4 regions of the Pseudomonas sp. LBUM1679 genome follow, and region 1 is predicted to be linked to each of the others. Evidence: predicted binding sites of a transcription regulator. Region 1 holds the regulator's gene; each other region holds the start of a gene.

The links. The regulator sigma-54, encoded in region 1, starts transcription at its own class of promoters, with help from an activator protein. The targets are predictions, from matches to a motif close to ANTGGCATNNANNTTGCTNT.
Region 2: a site for sigma-54 is predicted at 3,086-3,105, ahead of ACA062_RS24790 (flagellar hook-length control protein FliK). Genes of this name have one in related genera too.
Region 3: a site for sigma-54 is predicted at 3,368-3,387, ahead of glnA (glutamate--ammonia ligase). Genes of this name have one in related genera too.
Region 4: a site for sigma-54 is predicted at 3,013-3,032, ahead of glnK (P-II family nitrogen regulator). Genes of this name have one in related genera too.

What each region holds. Positions count from the first base shown of each region.
Region 1 is NZ_CP166774.1:6,197,320-6,204,311, forward strand. It holds gene ACA062_RS28285 (ATP-binding cassette domain-containing protein) at 1-531, opposite strand, end outside; gene ACA062_RS28290 (KpsF/GutQ family sugar-phosphate isomerase) at 809-1,783, shown strand; gene ACA062_RS28295 (KdsC family phosphatase) at 1,783-2,307, shown strand; gene lptC (LPS export ABC transporter periplasmic protein LptC) at 2,315-2,887, shown strand; gene lptA (lipopolysaccharide transport periplasmic protein LptA) at 2,874-3,422, shown strand; gene lptB (LPS export ABC transporter ATP-binding protein) at 3,422-4,147, shown strand; gene ACA062_RS28315 (RNA polymerase factor sigma-54) at 4,327-5,820, shown strand; gene hpf (ribosome hibernation-promoting factor, HPF/YfiA family) at 5,895-6,203, shown strand; gene ptsN (PTS IIA-like nitrogen regulatory protein PtsN) at 6,216-6,680, shown strand; gene rapZ (RNase adapter RapZ) at 6,683-6,992, shown strand, end outside.
Region 2 is NZ_CP166774.1:5,464,963-5,471,954, forward strand. It holds gene fliM (flagellar motor switch protein FliM) at 1-899, opposite strand, end outside; gene fliL (flagellar basal body-associated protein FliL) at 909-1,409, opposite strand; gene ACA062_RS24790 (flagellar hook-length control protein FliK) at 1,730-3,037, opposite strand; gene ACA062_RS24795 (Hpt domain-containing protein) at 3,144-3,491, opposite strand; gene ACA062_RS24800 (ATP-binding SpoIIE family protein phosphatase) at 3,522-5,228, opposite strand; gene ACA062_RS24805 (STAS domain-containing protein) at 5,234-5,533, opposite strand; gene fliJ (flagellar export protein FliJ) at 5,747-6,196, opposite strand; gene fliI (flagellar protein export ATPase FliI) at 6,203-6,992, opposite strand, start outside.
Region 3 is NZ_CP166774.1:315,054-322,045, reverse strand. It holds gene typA (translational GTPase TypA) at 1-1,559, opposite strand, end outside; gene thiI (tRNA uracil 4-sulfurtransferase ThiI) at 1,699-3,153, opposite strand; gene glnA (glutamate--ammonia ligase) at 3,486-4,892, shown strand; gene ACA062_RS01515 (DUF4124 domain-containing protein) at 5,189-5,704, shown strand; gene ACA062_RS01510 (DUF4124 domain-containing protein) at 5,701-6,321, shown strand; gene glnL (nitrogen regulation protein NR(II)) at 6,552-6,992, shown strand, end outside.
Region 4 is NZ_CP166774.1:7,049,902-7,056,893, forward strand. It holds gene sutA (dormancy-specific transcriptional regulator SutA) at 40-360, opposite strand; partial or broken gene ACA062_RS32320 (secondary thiamine-phosphate synthase enzyme YjbQ) at 470-886, opposite strand; gene ACA062_RS32325 (ammonium transporter) at 1,100-2,437, opposite strand; gene glnK (P-II family nitrogen regulator) at 2,473-2,811, opposite strand; gene ACA062_RS32335 (accessory factor UbiK family protein) at 3,226-3,486, shown strand; partial or broken gene ACA062_RS32340 (BRO-N domain-containing protein) at 3,901-4,427, shown strand; gene ACA062_RS32345 (HigA family addiction module antitoxin) at 4,433-4,696, opposite strand; gene ACA062_RS32350 (hypothetical protein) at 4,890-5,060, shown strand; gene ACA062_RS32355 (EamA family transporter) at 5,577-6,431, opposite strand.

The DNA of each region.
Region 1 (6,992 bases):
CGGGTCCTGACCGACAAAGGGCTCGTCATACATGAGTATCTGCGGATCGAGGGCAATCGCCCGGGCCAGCGCGACACGGCGCTTCATGCCGCCGGACAGTTCGTCGGGCATCAGGTCGATGGCGCCACGCAAGCCCACGGCCTGCAATTTGAGCAGGACAATGTCCCGGATCATTTCTTCCGGAAGCTCGGTATGAACCCGTAGCGGAAAGGCGACGTTCTCGAACACATCGAGATCGGTGAACAGCGCGCCGCTCTGAAACAGCACACCCATGTGCTTGCGAGCATCGAACAGGTCGCTGCGCGACAGCTTCGGCAGGTTCTGACCGTTGACCCAGACTTCGCCCTTGGTCGGGCGCAATTGGGCACCCATCAAACGCAACAGTGTGGTCTTGCCACACCCGGAAGGCCCCATGATGCCGGTGACCTTGCCGCGCGGTATACGGATATCGACGTTATTGAAAATGCTGCGCGCACCGCGCTTGAAGGTCAGTCCCTTCAGCTCGACCGCGTAGGCGTTATCGGCACTCATCTAAACTCCTTGCGATGCAGCCTCTCACTCGGACGCCTGGCTTTCTTGCGAAAGCACATGCCTCCCCGGGCAGGCCGAACTGGCGGCGAACTATATCACTGCAAAGGCCAAGCGCCCAAGGCCCACGCCGGTTCATGTTCAGCAACATGACAGGGTGAAAGCGTGTATTTGGCGGGATTAAGTAACAGGGAGTGACAAAGCGCGACGAACTTGCGTGAGGGTTTCGATCATTACCGCTATAATCGCCGCCTTTTCATCAGGCTATACGATTTCCGACATGAGCCAATCCAGCGACCTGATTCAGTCTGCACAACGCACCATCCGCCTCGAACTGGAAGCCGTCACCGGCTTGTTGCCCCGTATCGACGCGGATTTCGTACGCGCTTGCGAGATGATTCTGGCCAGCAAAGGCCGCGTGGTCGTGGTCGGCATGGGCAAATCAGGGCACATCGGCAACAAGATTGCCGCCACCCTGGCCAGTACCGGCACCACGGCTTTTTTCGTGCACCCGGCCGAAGCCAGCCACGGCGACATGGGCATGATCACCCGCGATGACATCATCCTGGCACTGTCGAACTCCGGTTCGACCAATGAAATCGTGACCCTGCTGCCACTGATCAAGCGCCTGGGCATCCAGCTGATCAGCATGACCGGCAACCCCGACTCGCCGCTGGCCAAGGCTGCCGAGGTGAACCTCAACGTGCACGTCGAACACGAAGCCTGCCCGTTGAACCTGGCACCGACGTCGTCGACCACCGCGGCCCTGGTCATGGGCGACGCCCTGGCCGTTGCGCTGCTCGAAGCCCGCGGGTTTACCGCTGAAGATTTCGCCTTTTCCCACCCCGGCGGCGCCCTTGGCCGACGCCTGCTGCTGAAAGTGGAAAACGTCATGCACGCCGGGCAGGAACTGCCGCAGGTCCAGCGCGGCACCCTGCTCAAGGACGCGCTGATGGAAATGACCCGCAAAGGCCTGGGCATGACGGTGATCCTGGAAGCCGATGGTAAACTCGCCGGGATCTTCACCGACGGCGATTTGCGCCGCACCCTGGACCGCGCCATCGACATCCACCACGCCACCATCGACCAGGTCATGACCGTTCACGGCAAGACGGCTCGCGCTGAAATGCTGGCCGCCGAAGCCCTGAAAATCATGGAAGACCATCGAATCAACGCACTGGTGGTGGTGGACAAGGAGGACCGTCCGATCGGCGCCTTCAACCTGTCCGATCTGCTGCGTGCAGGAGTAATGTAATGACGACCGATCTGCTGGAACGCGGCAAGAACATCAAACTGGCGGTATTCGACGTCGACGGCGTACTGACCGACGGACGCCTGTACTTCCTGGAAGACGGCAGCGAATTCAAGACGTTCAACACGCTCGACGGCCAGGGCATCAAGATGTTGATGGCAGCCGGCGTGCAGACCGCTATCATCAGTGGGCGCACGACCCCGGTGGTCGAGCGACGCGCGAAAAACCTAGGCATTCCACACTTGTACCAGGGTCGCGAAGACAAACTGGTGGTGCTCGACGAGCTTCTTGCCAAACTCGACCTAAGCTATGAACAGGTCGCCTACCTCGGCGACGACTTGCCGGACCTGCCGGTCATTCGCCGCGTCGGCCTGGGCATGGCGGTGGCCAGTGCCGCCAGTTTCGTGCGCGAACACGCCCACGGCATCACCCAGGCCCGTGGTGGCGAAGGTGCCGCTCGCGAATTCTGCGAATTGATCCTGCGCGCCCAGGACCGCCTCGATGCGGCCAATGCCGCGTACCTGTGAGCCCACTATGCTGAGCAAAAAGATTCGCAAATTCCTGGTGTTCGGCTGCATCGCCGCCATTTTCGCGGCGGTCGGCTACTGGAACATCAGTCCGGAGCGTTTCCTCGACAAGCCGGTCGTCAAGGCCGATGAAACCCGGATCGACTGGTACGCGACCAACACCCATAGCGTGCAGTACCTGCCAGATGGCAAATTGCAGTACGACATGACGTCCGACAAGGTCGAACACCTCAAGGCCAGTGACGTGACGCTGGTCAGCAAACCGGACCTGAACATGTTCCGCGGTACCGAGTTTCCGTGGCATGTGCAGAGCGAACGCGGCGAAGTCAATTCCGGCGGAACCGAAGTCGAACTGATCGACTCGGTACGTATCGCCCGAACCGACGAAAAAAAGCGCACGACCATCATCACCAGCAGTCGCATGACCGTGTTCCCGCAGCAGCAATATGCGCAGACCGAGCAACCCGTTAGAATCGACGGCGCTGGTGGCGTGTCGACCGGCACGGGCATGAAAGCGTATTTGAAAGAAAGCAGGATACACCTGCTATCGAACGTAAGAGGACAGTATGAGGCTCGTTAAAACCCTCCCTATTTTGCTCAGTCTGGGCGCAGCACTGGGAAGCGTGAGCGCCTGGGCTCTGCCGGACGATAGAAACCAGCCTATCCGCATTCAGGCCGACGACGCCCAACTGGACGACAAGCAAGGCATCGCCACCTACAAAGGCGATGTGATCATCACCCAGGGCACGATGAAGGTCACCGGCAACACCGTGACCATCACCCGCACCGCTTCCGGCGACGTCGACGTGGTGACCTCGGTGGGCAACCTGGCCTACTTCGAGCAGATGCAGACTGCCGGCGACTCCAAGCCGGTTCAGGGTTATGGCGTCACTATCCAGTACCATGCCTCGCAAGACCGCGTCGTGCTGATCGATCGCGCCAAAGTCATCGACAAGGACGGCAACGTCACCCAAGGCGAAAAAATCGTCTACGACACGGTCAAGAAACTGGCTAACGCTGGCCGCGCCACCGGCACCAAAGTCACCGAAGAACGCCCGCGCATCGACATGGTGATCCAGCCGAAAAAGAAATCCGACGAGCAAAAGGCCCAGTAATGGCAACTCTGAAAGCTCAGCATCTGGCCAAGAGCTACAAGAGCCGCCAGGTCGTGCGCGACGTCAGCCTGTCCATCGACAGCGGTCAGATCGTCGGCTTGCTTGGCCCTAACGGCGCCGGCAAAACCACCTGCTTCTACATGATTGTCGGCCTGGTACAGGCCGATCAGGGCCGTGTACTGATCGACGACCTGGACGTCAGCCACCAGCCGATGCACGGTCGCGCGAAAGCCGGTATCGGCTATCTTCCGCAGGAAGCGTCGATCTTCCGTAAACTCTCGGTGGCCGATAACATCCTGGCGATCCTCGAGACCCGCAAGGAACTCGACAAGGCCGGTCGCCGCAAGGAGCTGGAAAGCCTGCTGCAGGAATTCCACATCCACCACATCCGCGACAACCTCGGCATGAGCCTGTCCGGTGGCGAACGCCGCCGCGTGGAAATCGCCCGCGCACTGGCCACCAACCCGAAATTCATCCTCCTCGACGAACCTTTCGCCGGCGTGGACCCGATTTCGGTGGGCGATATCAAACAGATCATCCACCACCTCAAGGCCAAGGGCATTGGCGTGCTGATCACGGACCACAACGTCCGCGAAACCCTGGATATCTGCGAAACCGCCTACATCGTCAACGATGGCCAACTGATCGCCGAAGGCGACTCTGCCACCATCCTGGCCAACGAACTGGTCAAGGAAGTGTATCTGGGCCATGAGTTCCGCCTGTAAGCGGTGTCCGCCTTGTCGCCCAAGCGCTTGTCTCGATAAAAAATCAACACTTTTTTATTGTTACAGCGCTCTAGGCAAACGCTAAAGTTTCGGGCATATAATTTGCTTATGTTTGGCGCTCCGGCGCCCTGTAGTGGATGGCGCATGTGCGCCGGCGAATAAGGTGTTAAGCCCCTGCCATGAAACCATCGCTAGTCTTGAGAATGGGCCAGCAGCTGACGATGACACCGCAGCTGCAACAGGCCATCCGCCTGCTCCAATTGTCGACCCTGGACCTGCAACAGGAAATCCAGGAGGCCCTGGAGTCCAATCCGATGCTCGAACGCCAGGAAGAAGGCGACGACTTCGATAACGCCGACCCCTTGGCCGACAAAGCCGAACAGCTCCCCAATGCCGACGTGTCGGAACCCTCCTACCAGGAAACCGCCCCGACGGTGGATAACCTCGAGGAAGGTGACTGGAACGAGCGCATTCCCAACGAACTGCCCGTCGATACCGCGTGGGAAGACGTTTACCAGACCAGCGCCAGCAGCCTGCCGAGCAACGATGACGACGAGTGGGACTTCACCACCCGTACGTCGGCCGGTGAAAGCCTGCAGAGCCATCTGCTCTGGCAACTGAACCTGGCACCGATGTCCGACACCGATCGCCTGATAGCCGTGACCCTGATCGACTGCATCAACAATCAGGGTTACCTGGACGAATCCCTCGACGAAATTCTCGAAGCCTTCGATCCGGAACTGGACATCGAACTCGACGAAATAGAAGCCGTCCTGCATCGCATCCAGCAATTCGAACCCGCCGGCATCGGCGCCCGCAACCTGGGCGAATGCCTGTTGCTGCAATTGCGCCAGTTGCCCGCCAAGACCCCTTGGCTGGCCGAGGCCAAGCGCCTGGTCAGCGATTACATCGACCTGCTTGGCAGCCGCGACTACAGCCAGTTGATGCGCCGCATGAAGCTCAAGGAAGATGAGCTGCGCCAGGTGATCGAACTGGTGCAGAGCCTCAACCCGCGTCCTGGCTCGCAGATCGAGTCCAGTGAAGCCGAATACGTCGTCCCCGATGTCATCGTGCGCAAGGACAACGAGCGCTGGCTGGTGGAGCTGAACCAGGAATCGGTGCCACGGCTGCGGGTCAACGCCCAATACGCCGGCTTCGTGCGCCGCGCCGACACCAGTGCCGACAACACCTTCATGCGCAATCAGCTGCAAGAGGCCCGCTGGTTCATCAAGAGCCTGCAGAGCCGCAACGAAACCCTGATGAAGGTGGCCACCCAGATCGTCGAGCATCAGCGCGGCTTCCTGGAATACGGCGACGAAGCCATGAAACCGCTGGTGCTGCATGACATCGCCGAAGCGGTCGGCATGCACGAGTCGACGATTTCCCGGGTGACCACGCAGAAATTCATGCACACCCCTCGGGGCATCTATGAATTGAAGTACTTTTTCTCCAGCCACGTCAGCACCTCCGAAGGCGGTGAATGCTCGTCCACGGCGATCCGCGCGATCATCAAAAAACTGGTTGCAGCGGAAAATCAGAAAAAGCCGTTGAGTGACAGCAAGATCGCTGGTTTACTGGAGGCACAAGGCATTCAGGTGGCTCGCCGCACCGTCGCCAAGTACCGCGAATCCCTCGGGATCGCGCCTTCGAGCGAACGCAAGCGGTTGATGTAGAGCCACGCCACAGCGTTCCAGTGGCAGGCATTTCTGCCTGCCGCTTTATGCACTGGCAACGAAGGAGAAGCTGTATGCAAGTCAACATCAGTGGACACCAACTGGAAGTGACCGAACCTCTTCGCACCTACATCGGCGAAAAACTCGAACGATTGGAGAGGCACTTCGACAAGATCACCAACGTGCAGGTCACGATGACGGTCGAAAAGCTGAAGCAGAAAATCGAAGCCACGCTGCATATTCCCGGCAATGAAGTCGTCGCCAACGCGGAACATACCGATATGTACGCGGCGATCGACGCATTGACCGACAAGCTGGATAAACAACTCAAAAAGCATAAGGAAAAGACCCAAAGCCTCCTCCAGGGCGCGACCGGTCGTTAACACTCCCAACCCATGATCCGACTTGAAAGCATCCTGACCCCCGGCCGTTCCCTCGTGAACGTGCCGGGCGGCAGTAAAAAGAAAGCCCTCGAACAAATTGCCAACCTAATCCATCGCGAAGTGCCGGATCTGGAGATGCAAGTTGTCTTCGAGGCGTTGATTGCCCGTGAAAAACTCGGTTCGACCGGTTTTGGCAACGGCATCGCCATTCCCCACTGTCGCCTCAAGGGCTGCACCTCACCCATCAGCGCCTTGATGCACCTCGACGCACCCATTGATTTCGACGCCATCGATGGCGCCCCGGTTGACTTGCTGTTCGTTCTGCTGGTCCCGGAAGCGGCTACCGATGCGCACCTGGAGCTGCTGCGTCAGATTGCCAGCATGCTCGATCGCAAGGAAGTACGCGAAAAGCTGCGCAGCGCCCCGAGCAATCAAGCCTTGTATCAGGTTGTCCTGGACGAGCAAAACGGTCCGTAATCATGCGCTTGATCATCGTCAGTGGCCGCTCCGGCTCAGGTAAAAGCACCGCGCTCGATGTTCTCGAGGACAACGGCTTCTACTGTATCGACAACTTGCCTGCCGGGCTCCTGCCGGAACTGGCCGAACGTGCGTTGATCCACACTGAACTCGCCCAGCCGCTGGTTGCCGTGTCCATCGACGCGCGTAACTTGCCGAGCCACCTTTCACGCTTCCCCGAGCTGCTGGAAGAAGTCCGCAGCCGGCATATCCAGTGCGATGTCCTGTACCTGGACGCCGACGAAGAAACCTTGCTCAAACGTTTTTCGGAGA
Region 2 (6,992 bases), 730 kb from region 1:
AACGCAGGCACGCCATTGGCGCGCATGATCATTTCTTCCGGCATCTCGACCGGGATAATGTCCCCCGGCTGCATGTGCAGGATGTCCCGCAGGCGCAACTGGCGACGGGCAACCGTGGCCCCGATCGGCACGTCGACATCCAGCACGTCCTGGCGCAGGGCGTTGACCCAGCGCTCGTCCTGATCGTCGAGGTCCGACTGGAAGCCGGCGTCGAGCATTTCGCGCACCGGCTCGATCATCGAATAGGGCATGGTCACGTGCAGGTCGCCGCCACCGCCATCGAGTTCGATGTGGAAGGTCGACACCACCACGGCCTCGCTCGGGCCGACGATGTTGGCCATGGCCGGGTTCACTTCCGAGTTGATGTACTCGAAGTTGACTTCCATGATCGCCTGCCAGGCTTCCTTCAAATCGACGAAGGCCTGCTCGAGCACCATGCGCACGACGCGCAGTTCGGTCGGGGTGAATTCGCGCCCTTCGATCTTGGCGTGACGGCCGTCGCCGCCGAAGAAGTTGTCCACCAGCTTGAACACCAGCTTGGCATCGAGGATGAACAGCGCGGTACCGCGCAACGGTTTGATCTTGACCAGGTTGAGGCTGGTCGGCACGTACAGCGAGTGCACGTATTCACCGAACTTCATCACCTGCACCCCACCGACGGCAACGTCCGCCGAGCGGCGCAGCAGGTTGAACATGCTGATGCGGGTGTAGCGGGCGAAGCGTTCGTTGATCATCTCCAGGGTCGGCATGCGTCCACGGACGATGCGATCCTGGCTGGTCAGGTCATAGCTTTTGACGGTGCCGGGTTCGGCAGCGATATCGGCCTGTACCAGACCATCGTCGACACCGTGCAACAGCGCGTCGATCTCATCCTGGGACAGCAGGTCCTGCACGGCCATGTCGTGTTCCTACTGCAGTACGAAATTAGTGAATAGCAATTGTTCGATGACCACTTTGCCGAGTTCTTTGTGCGCCACTTCCTGGACGCTGGCCGTGGCTTTCTGCCGCAACATTTCCTGGCCGACCGGCGATGCCAGGGTGGCGAAGTCCTGCCCGGAGAACAGCATGACCAGGTTATTGCGGATCACCGGCATGTGCGCCTTGAGCGCGTCCAGATCGGCTTGATCGCGACCCAGCATGGTGATGCTCACCTGCATGTAGCGCTGCCGGCCGTTCTGGTTGTAGTTGGCAATGAAGGCCGGAAGCAGGGGCACGAAAACCGCCGGCTGTTTGCCGACATCCAAGGTTTGCGGCGCGGCGACTGGCGTGCTCCGGGGGCTGTGCATGAAGTACCAGGTGGCCCCCACGGACAAGCCGATCGCCAGCAGCAGGGCAACCACTGTCACAATGATCAGCTTGATCTTGCGTTTGGTTGCGGGGTCTTTAACCGCGTCTTCGCTATTCGCCATGCCAATAATCCGTCACTAATCGGGGTTTCACAGTCGCAGGCTTGGCAAGAGCAAGTGTTATGCCATGTAGGAGCTGGCTTGCCAGCGAAGGCGGCACGTCAGTCGATACGTGTATTAGCTGACACACCGCGCACGCCCCCTGTAGGAGCTGGCTTGCCAGCGAAGGCGGTGTGTCAGTCAACATGTGTATTAGCTGACACACCGCACGCCCCCTGTAGGAGCTGGCTTGCCAGCGAAGGCGGTGTGTCAGTCGATAGATGTATTGGCTGGTATACCGTCTTCGCTGGCAAGCCAGCTCCTACAGGGGGGGTTGGGCTTGATCAGGCGTAGTAGTCGACTGCGCTGGAGCCGACGATGCTGGTAGCGCTGGCCGCCACTTCGGCGACTGTTGGCGCACGCTCGTCATCCATGGCATCTAGGCGACCACCGCTGGCGCTGGTCCGCCCGCCGTGACTGTGCTGTGCCTGGTCCTGTCCTTGCTGCGAACCACGGGATTGGTCGGACACATTGACATCAACCTGGCCCATGCCCTGCTGCGCAAACATGTCGCGCAGGCGATGCATCTGCCCGTCGAGCGCTTCGCGAACACCTGGATGCGCGCTCATGAAGGTGATCTGGGTCTGCTGATCCGGCACCATGTTCACCCGAATGTCGAGGCGCCCGAGTTCGGCCGGTTGCAACTGGATGTCGGCCGCCTTGAGGTTGGCGCTGGACAGGTACATGACCCGGTTCACCACTTCTTCGGTCCAGCCACTTTGATGCAGGGCGATCGGCTGGTTCACCGGCAATGCGTTAGCGGTTTTCGGCGTGGCCGCCTGGGTCAACGCCGCCAGGCGGTTGGCGAAATCGTCGACACGGGTATCGCTGCTGGCGGTCTTCAAGTCTTTCAAGCCGTCATCGAGCAGGCCGCTGAAGGCCTTGTCCCCGCCCTCGGTGCTGTCCTTTTCGGCCTGCACGTCAAGCATGCTCGCCGTGCCGGCGATCAGGTTTTGTGCCGAAGCCGGCTCGCCATCGGCTTCGGCCGAGGTCGGCAGCGCTGGTGGCCGAGCCTGGCTCGAAGCGGAAACGTGCCCGCCCTGCTCCATGGCCAAGCGCAAGGCTGGCAGGGCATCGAGGGGGTCGGCCTGGGGATCGAACGTGGCGTCGACGGTGACGGCCGGCGTCGTTGCCGCGACCACCGGCTGTTCGCCCAGGGGCGGCACCGCGACTACCGCTGGCGGAGTTTGCGCAACGAGTGTCGGCCCTGCGGGATCGACGGTTGGCTCGCCCGTCGCCTCGGTGACAGAGGCGTCAGCGGCATCCGAACCATCGTCGGCGATCGGGTCGTCGGCCGCCGGTTTATCGGCGGGCAAGGATTTGCCGCTATCGGCAACGGCCGGTTTCGGGGCGGCAGCCTTGTCGTGGCTGAGGTCCTTTTTGCCCGGCCCCTCAGCGGCGGTGTCGCGCATGGGCTTGGCCGGCCCGTCGTTCCCTGCAGAACCTGTGTTCCGAGCCTGATTGGCGTAGACATGAGCGAAGCTGGAGGCCTTGGCCCCGGGCTCGGCGACCTGCGCCGGTGTATTGGCGGATGCCGCCTTGGCCTTGGTCTGGGCGGCGGCCTGCAGAAGCATATTGGGGGTAACGGGCATGAAACGGTCTCCGCCGCACTGGGAACGTAGGTACAGTTGACGGAGAGCAAAGCAAGGGTCGCGCCAGGTTCAGGTGAGCGGCGCGAAAAGCGCCAACACAGTTGTCCTAGTCGGCAAGAGCGCGCTGACGCTCGGCCTCGTAAAGCGGTCGGACAAGGGCGAATTCGCCGTCAATTTCGCCCACCAGTTGTTCAACGCCGGCGAGGCGTTTCTGCTTGGCGCATTGCTCCAGCTCATGGCACAACCGGGCCAGGCGAATGGCGCCCATGTTGCTGCTGCTGCCCTTGAAACTGTGGGCAGCATTCATCAGTTGCTGGGCATCGTCTGCCTTGTGCAACAGTACCAGGCGTTCTTCAGCGTCAGCGAGAAAGGTATCCAGCAACAGCGGATACTCATCCTCCATGACTTCTTGCAACGCGCTCAGCACGTCGCGGTCCAGATGTGTGTCAGCCACTTGCTCACTCCTTGATCAAGAATGCGTGGATTATGCCAGAGCCTCCCAGAAAAATTCCACGCGGGCACTTCGACCATCGTCGAACCAGCTGGCATTACGGCTCAATTGACGGATCAGACCGATGCCACGTCCCGACAGACGGACACCATCAGCGGGCAGCTGCAGCACCCGATCGACATCAAAACCCTTGCCACTGTCTTCAACGCGAACCGTCAGGCAACCGCCTTCGCCCTTCGGTGTCACCTGCAGATGTACCCGGATGAAGCCATCGCGCAACTCATCCAGGCGCGTATTGCGCTGTTGATAATAGCGGGTAAAACCCGAGGCATCCCGTTTGAGGCTGGAGTCCAGGCCCAGTACGCCATGCTCCAGGGCGTTGGAATACAGTTCCGCCAGCACACTGTAAAGCGCCCCGCTTTGCGCCCGCAGCCCATGGACCTCAAGCAGCAACTGCAACAGAGAGGGCAGCGGGTTGAAGCGCTTGAGCGTGGCCGCGCGAAACTCGAAACACACCGACCAGTCCAGCGGACAGGACTGGCCACTGTCGGAATACACCATCGCCGGCGGGCTCATCTGCGCCGCCTCCAGCAAGCTGACCTCGACCATGCTGACGTCGTCACGGGCTTCGCCGCGAAAATCGCGCAGCGCCTGCTCGATCTCGGCGAACAACTCATCAGGCTGACGATTGGCGGCAAACACCTGCTGCAGTCGCTCGACACCAAACAGTTGATCCTGGGTATCGCAGGTATCGAGCACGCCGTCGGATAACAGAAACACCCGATCGCCGACGGCCATCGGCAACACTTCAGTGCGATCGTCAAAGGTTTGCGGGCTCAGCACACCGAGCGGCAAGTGCCGAGCCTTGAGCGGCGTGCGCTCACCCGTGGCGATGCTGTGCAGGTAACCGTCCGGCATCCCGCCGTTCCACACCTCCACCGAACGCCGCTGAAAACTCAGGCACAGCAGCGTGGCACAGCAGAACATGTCCACCGGCAGGATGCGCTTGAGCTTGGCATTCATCTCGCGCAAGGTTTCGGCCAGGCCGTAGCCCTTGGCCGTCATGCCATAAAAGACTTCAGCCAGGGGCATGGCCCCGACCGCCGCCGGCAAGCCATGGCCGGTGAAATCCCCGAGCAATACATGCATGTCGCCGGCCGGGGTGAACGCGGCCAGCAGCAAGTCACCGTTGAACAGCGCGTAGGGCGATTGCAGGTAGCGGATATTCGGCGCATTCAGGCAACCGGAATGGGCCACCTTGTCGAATACGGCCTTGGCCACCCGCTGCTCATTGAGCAGGTGATGGTGATGCCGGGCGATCTGGTCACGCTGCTGCAACACGGTGGCCTGCAACCGGCGCAAGCGGTCCATCGCCTTGATTTTGGCGGCGAGGATCACCTGGTTGTAGGGCTTTGCCAGAAAGTCGTCGCCCCCAGCCTCCAGACAGCGCGCCAGGGCTTCGCTTTCGGTGAGCGACGTCAGAAAGATGATCGGCACCAGGGTTTCGCCGGCCAACGCCTTGATCTGCTGTGCCGCCTCGAAGCCGTCCATCACCGGCATCATCGCGTCCATCAACACCAGCTGCGGGCGTTGCTGACGGAACGCTTCGACCGCCTCGGCACCGTTGGCGGCCGTCAGCACTGCATGGCCCTGGCGCCGGACGATGCTCGACAGCAGCATGCGATCGGCCGCGCTGTCTTCGGCGATCAGGACCGTCAGCGATTCGAGCGGCGCCTGCATGCCGCTCAACTGATGTCGAACAGTTTGTCGAAATTGGAGATGGCGAGGATCTTCTTCACGTCGGAACTGCTGTTGACCACGCGAATGTCGGAATCGTCGCCACCGGCGTGATCGCGCAGCAAGAGCAACATGCCCAGTGCCGAACTGTCGAGGTAGGTGGCTTCTTTCAAGTCGACGACGACGGCGGAGAGTTTCTTGTCCTCGTAGGAGTCACGAAACTCCTGATGCTTGGCGAAATCGAATCGTCCCTTGATCGAAATCGTCAGCTTTTGTCCATCGGGGGATACTTCTGATAAGACTGACATGAACGGCTTCCTTGTCATTGGGGAACGTACGTGTAGAAGGTTTAGCACTTGGCGGGGGTGGGGGCAAGGCTGGTAGTTGTGGTGGGGCCGAGGACGCCTTCGCGGGCAAGCCTCGCTCCTACAGGGTTTTGTGTCGTTCACAACATATGAATACGACACAAAACCTGTGGGAGCGGGCTTGCCCGCGATGAACGATAACGCGGTCTTACCGATTCAATACGGATCCTGCCGCGGCAACCGCTGCGACAATTCATCCAGCAGCTTCTGCTCGCGTTTGTCTTCCAGCCGTCGCGCCTCGTCCATGTAACGCTGAACCAGCTTGCGCAATCCTTCGACCCGGGCATACGCCTGCTGCCAGGTTTCCCGTGCCTTGTTCAGATTGTTCTGATGCCAGGTCAGGCTCTGTCGTTGCTGATCGATGGCCGTGCCCAGTTGCGCGAGGAAGCCTTGATACCCCAGCAACCATTGACCGGAAACGCCGCTGCTGCCGCGCACGATCCATTGCTCCTGGTAGTCGAGCCGAAACGCTTCGAGGTCGGCGAGTTTGCTTTCGGCCAGACGGACCTGCCCTTGAAAATGCCCCAGGCGCTGGACCGCGGCTTTCTCGACCTTTTCCGCCATGTCCACCACCGGTGCCAGGCGGGCTGCGCGACTCTGGGCCATGGCCGGTTAGCCGCCGGCCGCAGGGGCAAAGATCGAACCCAGGTAGGCTTCGCTTTCACCCAGGCTGATGCTGTCGTTCAGGCCCTGGCGCTGGTACTTGACCAACTGCGGTTGCAGGGCAATCGCCAGGTCGGTTTCCCGATCACCGCCGGCGACGTAGGCGCCGACGCTGATCAGGTCGCGACTCTGCTGATACCGCGACCACAATTGCTTGAAGTACTGGGCGCGGGCCATGTGTTCGGCTGACACCACCGACGGCATGACCCGGCTGATGGATGCTTCGATATCGATCGCCGGGTAGTGGCCTTCCTCGGCCAGGCGTCGGGACAGTACGATGTGCCCGTCGAGCACGCCTCGCGCCGAGTCGGCAATCGGATCCTGCTGATCGTCGCCTTCGGACAACACGGTGTAGAACGCGGTGATCGAACCGCCGCCCTTCTCGGCATTGCCGGCGCGCTCCACCAGTTTCGGCAACTTGGCGAACACCGACGGCGGATAACCCTTGGTCGCGGGCGGTTCGCCGATGGCCAGGGCGATTTCCCGCTGGGCCTGGGCGAATCGGGTCAGGGAGTCCATGAGCAACAGCACGTTCTTGCCCTTGTCGCGGAAATATTCGGCGATGCGCGTGCAGTACATGGCCGCGCGCAGACGCATCAGCGGCGCATCGTCCGCGGGCGACGCCACCACCACCGAACGCTTGAGGCCTTCTTCACCGAGGCTGTGCTCGATGAATTCCTTGACCTCACGACCGCGCTCACCGATCAGCCCGACCACGATGATGTCGGCCTCGGTGAAG
Region 3 (6,992 bases), 1.3 Mb from region 1:
TCGTACACGTCTTCGCCGTGACCCAGGAACAGTTTGCCGCGAGCTTGCAGGGTTTCCAGCGAGTAAGTCAGCGCCTTACCGGTAGCCACCGACACCAGCACGCCGTTCTGACGGCCGGACATGTCGCCGGACTTCATCACGTCGTAACGGTCGAAGATCGAGGTCAGGATGCCTGCACCGGAGGTCAGGGTCAGGAACTCGTTACGGAAACCGATCAAGCCACGAGCCGGGATGTTGTACTCAAGGCGCACACGGCCCTTGCCATCCGGAACCATGTTGGTCAGGTCGCCTTTACGGATACCGATCTGTTCCATGATCGAACCTTGCGATTCTTCCGGCAGGTCGATGGTCACGTTTTCGTACGGTTCGTGCTTCACGCCGTCAACCATACGGATGATCACTTCCGGACGACCAACACCCATTTCGAAGCCTTCGCGACGCATGGTTTCGATCAGTACGGACAAGTGCAGCTCACCACGGCCAGACACTTTGAACTTGTCGGCGGTGTCGCCTTCTTCAACGCGCAGGGCAACGTTGTAGAGCAGTTCCTTGTCCAGACGCTCTTTGATGTTACGGCTGGTGACGAACTTGCCTTCACGGCCGCAGAACGGCGAATCGTTAACCTGGAAGGTCATCGAAACGGTTGGCTCGTCAACGGTCAGCGGCTTCATCGCTTCAACGTTCTGTGGATCGCACAGAGTGTCGGAGATGAAAAGCGACTCGAAGCCGCTGATGCAGACGATGTCGCCGGCAGCTGCTTCTTCAACGTCAACGCGGTGCAGACCGTGGTGACCCATCAGCTTCAGGATACGGCCGTTGCGGCGCTTGCCGTCGGCATCGATCGCAACAACCTGGGTGTTCGGCTTGACGCGACCACGAGCGATACGGCCAACGCCGATGATGCCCAGGAAGCTGTTGTAGTCCAGTGCCGAGATTTGCATCTGGAACGGACCGTCACGGTCGACTTTCGGTGCTGGTACGTTGTCGACGATCGACTGGTACAGCGGGGTCATGTCTTCAGCCATGTCGGTGTGTTCCAGACCGGCAATGCCGTTCAGGGCCGAGGCGTAGACGACTTTGAAGTCCAGCTGTTCTTCGGTAGCACCGAGGTTGTCGAACAGGTCGAAGATCTGGTCCAGAACCCAGTCCGGACGCGCGCCTGGACGGTCAACCTTGTTGATGACCACGATTGGACGCAGGCCGGCTTCGAAAGCCTTCTTGGTCACGAAACGGGTTTGCGGCATAGGGCCGTCTTGAGCGTCAACCAGCAGCAGAACGGAGTCAACCATCGACATTACGCGTTCAACTTCGCCGCCGAAGTCGGCGTGGCCCGGGGTGTCCACGATGTTGATGTGGTAGCCGTTCCAGTTGATGGCGGTGTTTTTCGCCAGAATGGTAATACCGCGTTCTTTCTCCTGGTCGTTGGAGTCCATCACGCGCTCGTCGTTGAGCTCGTTGCGCTCCAGGGTGCCGGATTGACGCAAGAGTTTGTCTACCAGGGTGGTTTTACCATGGTCAACGTGAGCAATGATGGCGATGTTGCGTAGATTTTCGATCACTTGTGTATCTCGATCAGAGGATTCGGTGCGCTGACAAGTCTTGGCAGCGATTAACAGTAGAGTCAGGCCTTGCCGTTACAGCTTGACGGCGGCGTCGGGGGGCCGGTGACGCAGGCCACAGGCAAACAGCCCCGGGCTCTTAGCTCGGTCGATAAACGCGCACATTGGCATGCCCCTCACTGAGCAAATGGTGGGCATGCAGGCGACTCATCACGCCTTTGTCGCAATACAGCAGGTACTGGCGAGTAGGGTCCAGTTCCTTGAAACGAGCGTTCAATGCATAAAACGGCATCGTCTGTACCTCAATGCCAGCGAGTTCCAACGGCTCGTCATCAGCGGCATCCGGGTGACGGATGTCGATGATGATCTGGCCCGCCAGTGCTTCGCTGACTTCTTCGATCTGCAAGTCCTGGCCCAATTCGTCGATCACGCGATCGATCGGCACCAGTTTGGCGTTCTCGAGCGCACGCTCGAGTACCGCCATGTCGAATTCTTTCTCTTCATGCTCCACGCGCGGACGCTTGGCGTGGGTCTTGGGGTTCACCGAGATGACCCCGCAGTATTCCGGCATGTGCTTGGCGAAGTCGGCGGTACCGATTTCGTTGGCCAGGTCGATGATGTCCTGCTTGTGACTGGCAATCAGCGGACGCAAGACCAGCTTGTCGGTCACGCAGTCGATCACGGACAGGTTCGGCAGCGTCTGGCTCGATACCTGGGAAATCGCTTCGCCGGTGACCAGCGCTTCGATTTCCAGCCGATCGGCAATACGGGAAGCAGCGCGCAACATCATACGCTTCAAAACTACACCCATATGACTGTTATCGACTTTCCCGAGAATTTCTCCCAGTACTTCCTCGAACGGCACACTGACAAATAACACGCGTTGGGAGCTGCCGTACTTCTTCCAGATGAAATGCGCGACCTCCATGACGCCCAGCTCATGGGCACGCCCGCCAAGATTGAAGAAGCAGAAATGGCTCATCAGCCCGCGGCGCATGATCTGGTAAGCGGCAACGGTGGAATCGAAGCCGCCGGACATCAGTACAAGCGTCTGTTCCAGGGCCCCCAACGGATAACCACCGATGCTGTTGTGCTGGTTGTGGATCACGAACAACCGTTTGTCGCGAATTTCGATGCGAACTTCGATTTCAGGCTCTTTCAGCGAAATTCCGGCGGCGCCGCACTGACGACGCAGCTGGCTGCCGACGTATTTCTCGACGTCCATCGAGCTGAATTCATGCTTGCCGGCACGTTTGCAGCGCACCGAAAAGATCTTCCCGGCCAACGCCTCGCCGAAGTGCTGCTTGCACTTGGCGACGATGTCGTCGAAATCACCCAGCGGGTATTCATCGACCTGCAGGAAATGCGCGATGCCCGGCATGCAGCTCAGGCGCTCGGTCATCTCCTTCAGGGCCTTGGGCTCGCTGACGCGGGTTTCCAGCTCGAGATTGTCCCACACACCGTTCACCACCACAGCCGGGTCCAGGTCGCGGAGCACGGTACGGATGTTTTTGGCCAACTGGCGGATGAAACGCATCCGTACAGGGCGGCTCTTGATGGTGATCTCGGGAAAGACTTTTACGATTAGTTTCATGAAAACAGCGCGCGCTGGGCCAGCCGAAAAAGGGGGGCGCGGATTATAGCGGAAATTGCTCAAGGTTTAACCAGTTAATGTACAGAAGGTTTCGCGCGCACCAAAACAGGTCATTTATTGAATTGAGCGCCACATTACAGGGCGTGAATTTGTTCTTTATGACTGATTGCGCCTTTATAAGCGTGATATTGGGGCAAAAAAACCATGATGGGGCACTGGCATGCAATTTGCTCCCTTGTGAGGCAGGTTGCCTTGGCAGAGTATTCGCGCCGGCATCACCCACATTCCAAGGGCCTTCCACTACCCAAGCCCGAATCCACCCGGAGGACACTATGTCGAAGTCGGTTCAACTCATCAAAGATCATGACGTCAAGTGGATTGATCTGCGCTTCACAGACACCAAAGGCACTCAGCATCACGTGACCATGCCGGCTCGCGACGCGCTGGATGACGCTTTCTTCGAAGAAGGCAAAATGTTCGACGGTTCCTCCATCGCTGGCTGGAAAGGCATCGAAGCCTCCGACATGATCCTGATGCCGGACGACAGCACTGCCGTTCTCGACCCGTTCACCGAAGAGCCGACCCTGATCCTGGTCTGCGACGTGATCGAGCCTTCGACCATGCAAGGCTACGACCGTGACCCACGTGCGATCGCCAAGCGTGCCGAGGAATACCTGAAGTCGACCGGTATCGGCGACACCGTATTCGTTGGTCCAGAGCCTGAATTCTTCATCTTCGACGAAGTGAAGTTCAAGTCCGACATCTCCGGTTCCATGTTCAAAATCTTCTCCGAACAAGGTTCGTGGATGTCCGACCAGGACGTGGAAGGCGGCAACCGTGGCCACCGTCCAGGCGTCAAAGGCGGCTACTTCCCTGTTCCGCCGTTCGACCACGACCACGAAATCCGTACCTCCATGTGCAACGCCATGGAAGAAATGGGCCTGGTCATCGAAGTTCACCACCACGAAGTGGCGACTGCCGGCCAGAACGAAATCGGTGTGAAGTTCAACACCCTGGTGGCCAAGGCTGACGAAGTTCAGACCCTGAAGTACTGCGTACACAACGTTGCCGACGCATACGGCCGCACCGCGACCTTCATGCCTAAGCCGCTGTACGGCGACAACGGTTCGGGTATGCACGTTCACCTGTCCATCGCCAAAGATGGCAAGAACACCTTCGCTGGCGAAGGCTATGCCGGCCTGTCCGACACCGCCCTGTACTTCATCGGCGGCATCATCAAGCACGGTAAGGCCCTGAACGGCTTCACCAACCCGTCGACCAACTCCTACAAGCGTCTGGTCCCAGGTTTCGAAGCTCCAGTGATGCTGGCCTACTCGGCTCGCAACCGTTCCGCTTCGATCCGTATTCCTTACGTGTCCAGCCCTCGCGCTCGCCGTATCGAAGCTCGCTTCCCGGATCCGGCAGCCAACCCGTACCTGGCCTTCGCTGCCCTGGTAATGGCCGGCCTGGACGGTATCCAGAACAAGACCCACCCTGGCGACGCTGCTGACAAAAACCTGTATGACCTGCCGCCTGAAGAGGCGAAAGAGATCCCACAAGTTTGCGGCAGCCTGAAAGAAGCCCTGGAAGAGCTGGACAAAGGTCGTGCGTTCCTGACCAAAGGCGGCGTTTTCAGCGACGACTTCATCGACGCTTACATCGCCCTGAAAAGCGAAGAAGAAATCAAGGTACGTACCTTCGTACACCCACTGGAATACGAGCTGTACTACAGCTGCTGATCCGGTAGCGCCTGCGCAAGCGGCGTGACAAAGAGGCCTCCTTCGGGAGGCCTTTTTTGTTGACACGATTCCACAACCGATGAAGAACCCTGTGGGAGCGGGCTTGCCCGCGATAACGTTGTACCAGTCAATATTACTGTTGGATGTGCCGACGCCTTCGCGGGCAAGCCCGCTCCCACAGGGAACTGCAGTGTTTGGGAGACTTCGGTAAATCATGCCCAAGTATTAACAACTTGGGTCAACCACCACCCCTGACCTATGCTGCCCCCCAACGCTTTCATTTTCTGGTCGATTTTATGGGTCGTGGTTTGCTACTGATGTTGCTGCTGATCGCCCTGCCTGCCGCAGCGCAGATCTATAAGTACACCGACGCCAACGGCAACACCGCCTACAGCAACCAACCGCCCGACGGCGTGAAGGCGCAGCCGGTCGAGTTGCCGCCGCTCAACAGTGTCGAGCCCCTGACGCCAAGCGCACCCGCGCCACCTGCCGACGCCATTGATCGCGAGCAGCCTCGCAGCGCCTACGAGGTGCTGGAGTTGACCGGCCTGCCGACCACCGAAGCCCTGCGCGCCAACAACGGCACCTTCACCGTCAACGTATTGATCAAGCCTCGCCTGCAAGGTCCGCATCTGTTCAGGCTGTTGCTGGACGACCAACCCTACGGCCAACCCGGCAACGTGCCGATCCTGCAGCTGGTGAACATTGATCGCGGCTTGCACAGCCTCGCGGTGCAGGTCATCGACGGGGAAAACATCGTCCAGCAGAGTCCGAGCGTGACCTTCACCGTACAACGGGTGCATAAGCCGTGAGGCGCTGGCTGTTGATCGCATGCTGGATCGCCCTGCCCGTAGCGGCCGACGTGTTCACCTACGTCGACGCTCAGGGCAATCGGGTCTTCACCGACCGACCAGGCGCCGACAACGCCAAGCGAGTGCCGATAGCCCCGAGTAATCGCATGTCAGCCAACCCGACCGCCGCAGCCCCTGTCGCTGCAGGTAAAAAGACCGAAGCCAAGGCACTTTTCCACTATGACATGCTGCGAGTGCTGGTACCGGAGCCCGACGCCACTGTCCGCAGCAGCGCCGGCGAATTGATCGTCAGCGTCACCAGCGAGCCCGGCCTGCAACGCGGTCACCGCTTCCGCCTGCTGCTGGACGGCCAACCCGTTGCCGAACCCGGCCCCAGCCCGGTCTTCCCCCTAAGCAACGTCGACCGCGGCAGTCATCACCTGTCCGTGGAGATCCTCGACGAACAGGGCCGCACCGTGGAACGCACGGCCAATCAGCCATTCCACATGCTGCGCATATCCCTCGCGCAGAAACGCCAGGTCACACCCTGTGCGCTCGATGACTACGGCCAACGACCGGAATGTCCACTCAAGGACAAACCCGAAGAAGAGAAAAATTCCTTCCTGCCTTTCTTCTAACCTCGCTCAGCTTTGCGCACTATATTGGGGCGACATGCTGCCCCATATCCACTCGCCACCCCATTTTGGTTCGAAAATACCCGTCAAAGCTGGCAGAACGCCACGCAACCGAGCGTCAAACGTCTGTTTCAGGCCTCAAACGCTTCTTTTCGGAGCCTTGGTTTGGTTTTTGCATTTTCCTTGTACCAACGCTTGTTTCTTGCGCACGCTCCGCTCCAAAAGAGGTCCTGATGACCATAAGCGACGCACTACACCGTTTGCTACTCGACAACCTGACCACCGCCACCATCCTGCTCGATGCCGAACTGCGTCTTGAGTACATGAACCCGGCGGCGGAGATGCTCCTGGCCGTCAGTGGACAGCGCAGCCATGGGCAGTTCATCAGTGAATTGTTCACCGAATCCCCCGAAGCGCTGAATTCCCTGCGCCAGGCGGTCGAGCAGGCGCACCCGTTCACCAAGCGCGAAGCGATGCTCACCGCCCTCACCGGCCAGACCCTCACCGTGGATTACGCGGTGACACCGATCCTGGCCAACGGCGCTACCATGCTGCTGCTGGAAGTCCACCCCCGGGACCGTTTGCTGCGGATCACCAAGGAAGAGGCCCAGCTGTCGAAGCAGGAAACCAGCAAGATGCTGGTGCGCGGTCTCGCTCACGAAATCAAGAATCCG
Region 4 (6,992 bases), 850 kb from region 1:
CAGCGACGGCGGGCTTTTTCAGCAAGCACGGGCAGAGGCTCAGATAGGCCGGCTACCGTACTTGTTGTCAGGCTTCTTGGGAGGATCGGCGACCACATTGGCCTCCACTTCCTGCACCTTGCCGCCCCGCGCCAGGAACTCTTCCATGGCCTTGGCCAGGGCATCGCGTTCCTTGTTCTTGGCTTCGACGCTCGGCAGCTCATCGACCGATACCGCAGCCTTGGCCTTGCCTTTGGCGGTTGGAACGGGCGTTTCACCGCCGTCGTCTTCAGCGACGTCTTCCGCCACCGCTTCAAGGCCTTCTTCGGTTTCGTCGTCGCCTACTTCGAGGTCGTCGTTTTCCAGATCATCGTCGCTCATGTTCTACCTCATGACTTGCGAAAAGCAGATTAGTTATAGCCCAGCTTTGCCGTCTGTCGACGGCTGCCGGAAAAAATTCAACCGCCATTGGGACCAACGGCTTTGCCTCTTCACCGTGCAGGGTGGCGAGGACTTTACGAGCACCACCCTGATCACGGTGCTCGCCCAGATAAACGCCTTGCCAGGTCCCCAGCGCCAATCGGCCTGCCTGAATCGGCAAACTGAGCTGACAGCCAAGCACGCTGGCCTTGAAGTGCGCCGGGAGGTCGTCCAGACCTTCGTCGTTATGCTCATAGCCGTCTGTTCCTTGTGGGATCAGACGATTGAAAAATCGTTCGAAGTCGCGACGTACCGCCGGATCGGCGTTCTCGTTGATGGTCAACGAGGCCGAGGTATGCTGTAGCCACAAATGCAACAGACCGACCCGGCATGCCTTGATTTCAGGCAGGCCGGCGAGTAACTCGTCCGTTACCAGATGAAAGCCCCGGGGCCTCGCCCGCAAGGTAATCAGAGTCTGTTGCCACATACAGTTCTCCGCACGTTCGGGGCGCATTCTAGCGCGCTCTGGGAAAAAACAAAGGCCCTAATATTCCTTCAATCATGTAAGCCATTGGCCGTACAAAAACACGCCGCGTAAACGTCACGAAACCTGTACGAAAAAACCTTTCAGCTGTTCCTTCACTGACAAACTCCAGACAAAAAAATGCCCGGCAAGCCGGGCAAATTTTCAGGCGCGTTCTTACAAGTTGTAGCCGCGCTCGTTGTGAAGTGCCAGGTCGATGCCGACGGCCTCTTCTTCTTCGGTGATACGCAGCCCCATGACGGCGTCCAGCACCTTGAGAATGATGTAGGTGACGATCGCGGTGTAGATCACGGTGAAGCCCACGCCCTTGAGCTGGATCCACACCTGTGCACCGATATCGGTCACGGTGCCGAAACCACCCAGGGCCGGAGCGGCGAATACACCGGTCAGGATCGCGCCGAGGATACCGCCGATACCGTGCACGCCGAAGGCGTCCAGGGAATCGTCATAGCCGAGTTTGCGTTTCAGGGTGGTGGCGCAGAAGAAGCACACCACGCCCGCTGCCAGACCGATCACCAGCGCGCCCATCGGGCCCACGGTGCCTGCGGCCGGCGTGATGGCGACCAGACCCGCTACCACACCCGAGGCGATACCCAGTGCGCTTGGTTTGCCGTGGGTGACCCACTCGGCGAACATCCAGCCCAGTGCGGCAGCGGCGGTGGCGATCTGGGTGACCAACATCGCCATGCCGGCAGTGCCGTTGGCCGCTGCAGCGGAACCGGCGTTGAAACCGAACCAGCCGACCCACAGCATGGCCGCGCCCATCAGCGTGTAGCCGAGGTTATGCGGCGCCATCGGAGTGGTCGGGAAACCTTTGCGCTTGCCCAGTACCAGGCAGCAGATCAGACCGGCCACACCGGCATTGATGTGCACCACGGTGCCGCCCGCGAAGTCGAGTACGCCCCAGTCCCACATCAGGCCGCCGTTGCCGGACCAGACCATGTGCGCGATCGGTGCATACACCAGGGTGAACCAGATGCCCATGAAGATCAGCATGGCGGAGAACTTCATCCGCTCGGCAAAGGCACCGACGATCAACGCCGGGGTGATGATGGCGAAGGTCATCTGGAAGGTGATGAACACCGCCTCAGGAAACAGCGCCGCGGGACCGGTCAGGCTCGATGGCGTGACACCGGCGAGGAATGCCTTGCCCATGCCGCCGAAGAACGAGTTGAAATTGACGACGCCCTGCTCCATGCCGGTGGTGTCGAACGCGATGCTGTAGCCATAAATGACCCACAGGATGCTGATCAGACCGGTAATGGCGAAGCACTGCATCATCACGGAAAGAATGTTTTTCGACCGAACCATGCCGCCGTAGAACAGCGCGAGGCCGGGAATAGTCATGAACAGCACAAGGGCTGTCGAGGTCAGCATCCAGGCAGTGTCACCCGAATTGAGGACTGGGGCCGCCACTTCGTCTGCCGCCATGACCAGGCTGGGCATTACGAGGGACAACAGGGCTCCTAGCCCTGCGAATTTACGCAGAGTCATATTGTTTTCTCCTGGGGCGTTGGGGTGGTGGCGGCTTAGATTGCGTCGGTATCGGTTTCGCCGGTACGGATGCGAATCGCCTGTTCCAGATTGACCACGAAGATCTTGCCGTCACCGATCTTGCCGGTGTTGGCAGCCTTGGTTATCGCCTCGATAACCCGATCCAGATCCTTGTCGTCAATGGCGACATCGATTTTCACCTTGGGCAGAAAATCGACCACGTATTCCGCGCCGCGATACAGCTCGGTGTGACCCTTCTGCCGACCGAAGCCTTTGACTTCAGTAACGGTAATGCCCTGCACGCCGATCTCGGACAGCGACTCGCGTACGTCGTCCAGCTTGAACGGCTTGATGATGGCAGTGACTAGCTTCATGAAAACTCTCTCCCGAATTGGTGGACTTGCCCCAGGAAAACAAACCCGACTCAAGTCTAAGCGCAGTGCCTGGCTTTGTAACGCATCGTCGGCCTTACCTGCCCGTCCGACGCCAGCTAACCGCTCCTGACGAAACTCCCCGTTTCGCTTGGCGCACTGCTTCGTCACAGCGACTGCATCAGTGCATGGGTCACTATCGCCTAAGCAGAAAGCTTGCCACCTTGCCCAAACCCATTAAATTCAATGCCTTGGTCGCTGCCTTGAGCCCCTTCGCCTAATTGGCATGACGGATACGCACAACAACAGTGCGCCGCCGTCCGTCAGCCTGCGCGAAAAGCGTGCATCCCTGCGGTCGGGATTGACTATAGACACTGCGTGATACACTGCTCGCCATTAGTTTCCAGGACCTTTCCCATGCTCGCGCCCAAAGACTTCCTCGACGCCCTGAGCGGCACCGCCTCCCGCCTCTTCAGCGGTGACAACCCACTGCCGAAAAGCGAAATCGAAAGCCAGTTCAAGGCTTTGTTGCAGAGCGGCTTCAGCAAGCTGGATCTGGTGAGCCGGGAAGAATTCGACAGCCAGATGGTCGTACTGGCACGAACCCGGGCACGACTGGAAAGTCTCGAAGCAAAAGTGGCCGAGCTGGAAGCCAAGCTCAACCCACCAACCGAATAACCCCGCAATCCCTGTGGGAGCGGGCTTGCCCGCGAATAGGGTCACCTCGGTCTTCCGCCACCCCACACCGGCTCGACCACCCCCCTGTAGGAGCTGCCGAAGGCTGCGATCTTTTGATCTCAAGCCCCGCAAACATCTCAGCAACGTCCTACAAACATCACCACCGCCGTCCGATTGCGCCGCAAAGCCCCGGTTCCTATGCTCACCCACTGCTGAATGTTCAGCACTGGGTTTGGCGACCCGGAAAGCTTAAGGCGCACGACGACCATCGACTCGAGTCATGGCGGCTGTGCGTGGGAGACCTTCGGGTCTGCCGGGTTCCTTTTGCTCCGGTTCGCCAACCCGCGTACAGCTGCCACCCAATCGTTTGGCGACGATTGCTGGCAGCCCTTTCAAGCAAAAGGAGCTGTATCAATGAATAGCGATGACACTTATCTGATCCCCCACATCTTCACCCGCCACAAACTCCCCCTCCACGCCCTCCTCCTGCAAAACCAGCCCTGGTTCAGCGCCCGCGACCTCGGCCGACTGCTGCGCCTCTTCCTCGACGAACGCACCCTCCGAAAACTCGACCCCGACCAACGCCAAACCGCAAAAATACTCACCCACGGCAGCATCAAAAATACCCTGCTGATCAGCGAATCCGGCGTTTACGCGCTCCTGGTCTATCACTACTGCCCAGAATATCGAGGCCTGCGCGAATGGCTGACCCACGAAGTAGTGCCAGCCCTCAGAGACGCCCAGCAACCCGCCTCAACCGAACGCCCGATCCTGAGCAGACTGGACTGGCCAGAGATGTCGCTAAGCTTGCTGCACTGGAACAACCAGCCGTGGATTCGGTTGCAAGATGTGCCGCACCTGCTGCCGAATGAAGAACCGGCACAACACGCGGTCAATGTGCCGTGGTGAAAAAAGCGTCGCGAGTATTCCAGTCGTTATAGTCAACCTAACCACGCTCGATATCGTCACTGCGCACTTCGTAGGTCGATTGCAGATTCAGCCAAAAATCGGGCGTGGTATTGAAGTGAGTGGCCAGCTTTCTGGCAAGGTCTGGGCTGACTCCCGTGCTCTGCGCTACAAGTTTTGTCAGTTCAATCTCGAAATCAGGAAGCTGGCAAGCAAGATCAGCCACCGTGACGCCCAATGGCTCAAGAAACTCCTGCTCAAGGATTTCTCCGGGATGAATCGAGCGCATTCCATTAGTGTTCATATTCCCTTCTCCGGGTGGCTTGATCTGCTGTGATCATAAGCAGCCCCCTCGAGCACACAAGAGCGCCCCCGCTATTCAGGCATTGGCCTTCATACATTTCGGAACAGTCCTACAAAAACTGCCTCTCACACCTGATTTCGTATCCCCGTCTCTCTCCGTTACCTTCTGTGGTCAGATCTAGCACGAGGTGTGTATGAGCCAAAAAAAACGAAAGGCAAAACTGCTACAAATTGCAGCGTTTCACGCCGAAGCACTTCGGCTGGCCGGAAATATATCGGTCAATCAACGCCGCTATTTTGAAGTCGCCGCCGCGCACGGCAAAGAACTTGAGCCAGTTGGTTTACTGGCCGGCAAAAGAAGCTAGTCGGACAGGTACCACGAGCAATACCGAATCAGAAATAAAAAAGGCGTCCACCGGACGCCTTTTAGGTAATTTTGAGGAGTAGTCGCAGCGATTCTTTAGCTCCCAGCCTTGCGACCTTGGGTTCAGAATCCGACAGGCGAACCCATCGTCACTACTTCAGAGAAACCAGCTTTCTCTGCTGCCAAAAATGCGGGGGGGCCTTAGCTGGTGCCCAGTCCCGACGAATGCGCAGTTGCAGTCCTCAAAAACGATGATTCGTTAATGCCCACCTCTAGTCAATATTTCAAATGTAAATCCTCCTTGAAACGCCCCATTTTGGAGCTCGCCAATCCATCACCCGGTGCCACTGACTGGCCAACAAGACGAAGGACAAATGGAGCTGAGTCCCGAAGCTTCAGGCGGTGGTAGTCGGCCTTCCTTGGCGGCGTGTTGGGTCTGACAGAGCAATCCGAATGCTTTTAAGGAAATGCCTTACATATAACGATCAGCATTTTTGGACAGAATCGGCGCTAAGACTCAGTGAAACAAATGTAGAATTATCGCTCCCACCAGAACCAAGACAATGCCTACCACCTGTATCATGCCAAGACGCTCTTTAAAGAAAAAATAACCCAATACCGCCGCTATCCCACCTGACAAAGTACTAATTACTGTCACTACCGACACGGAACCGCTGATCGCGCCGAACGAAAACGCAGAGAACCCGCCCAAGTTCAATAAGCTGGCACTCGTCAAGGTACCGAAACTTTTCGCAGAAGGTAATTTCAGACCTGCATCCACTTTCAGCACCAGAAAGAACAAAAGAAATAGACCAACCGCGTAGCCAAGCCACAACATGGTAATCGGCCCAAGTATGGGCAGGGTATATTTCCCCTGAATCCAGAAACTTGCACCATACAAAAGCGCAGCAAGCAGACCATACACTATTGACGCTTTGCTTTGACGCTTGATAGCGCCATCGGCGTTGCTATGCGCACTGGTCAGAAGTACTCCAACAACGCACACGGCTATTCCGGCTAACTGTGTGAGGACAATAACGTCCCCACTGACCCACGCTAGCGCCGTGGTAAACACACCGTACGACGTTACAAGTGGCGCAACAATTGCTGCCTTACCTAATGCAAAGGCTTTTGATAGAGCCAACGCGCCGACAACTGTTAACACAGCAGCGACCCCTCCCAAAATCCAGACTTTCGTTGGAGCCGACAAAGACTTTACAAAATAGGCTGGGTATAGGAGCAGAAGAGCGCTCATCAAGATAAAACCTAATGCCTGACCGAAAAACACGGCTCTTTTTACCCCGACAGCACGTGCGTTTAATCCTACAAGAAAGTCTGTTCCGCCCCAAAATAATGCAGCAACCAAGCCCATCAATATGTCCACAGTCACCGCCCTTATTATTGGATCCAATTTTATTTTGTCGCAAAATAAACTGATTCCAACAAAAAAGTCAAATCTTGAATTTTTTCAATACTCATATTTACTGTACTAGTGAACTAGGAGGATTGCTTCACCCAAATAGTCAATAATAATTAATATTGGATAATTAGTCGTGGGTTCGACTGCAAGACGTGCCGCGCGCACTGCCTGATCGTAAGGAGCCAAGTTCCTCGCTCTTTCACCGGGGTCCTTCATCTATCTAGGAACGGTCCTACAAAAAACAGCTTAATGGTCTGATTGATAGCACGTGCTCTTTACGCTTTTTCGCCTTGAAACTCGGGTGCAAAGAATGAGGGCACTCTGAAAGCAAAAAAGGCGCCTAAGGCGCCTTTTTGCAATGTAATTCAGGGCTGGTAGTCGCAGCGCTCGCTTAGCACGTCCGAGAATCCTCTCGAAAGGGGTCGTAAGCCAACCACTGTCGCCGGTTGCCGCTACCACAGGATCCACGAATCCTGCACATCCACAGTATTGAGGCAATATCGTAGTGAACCT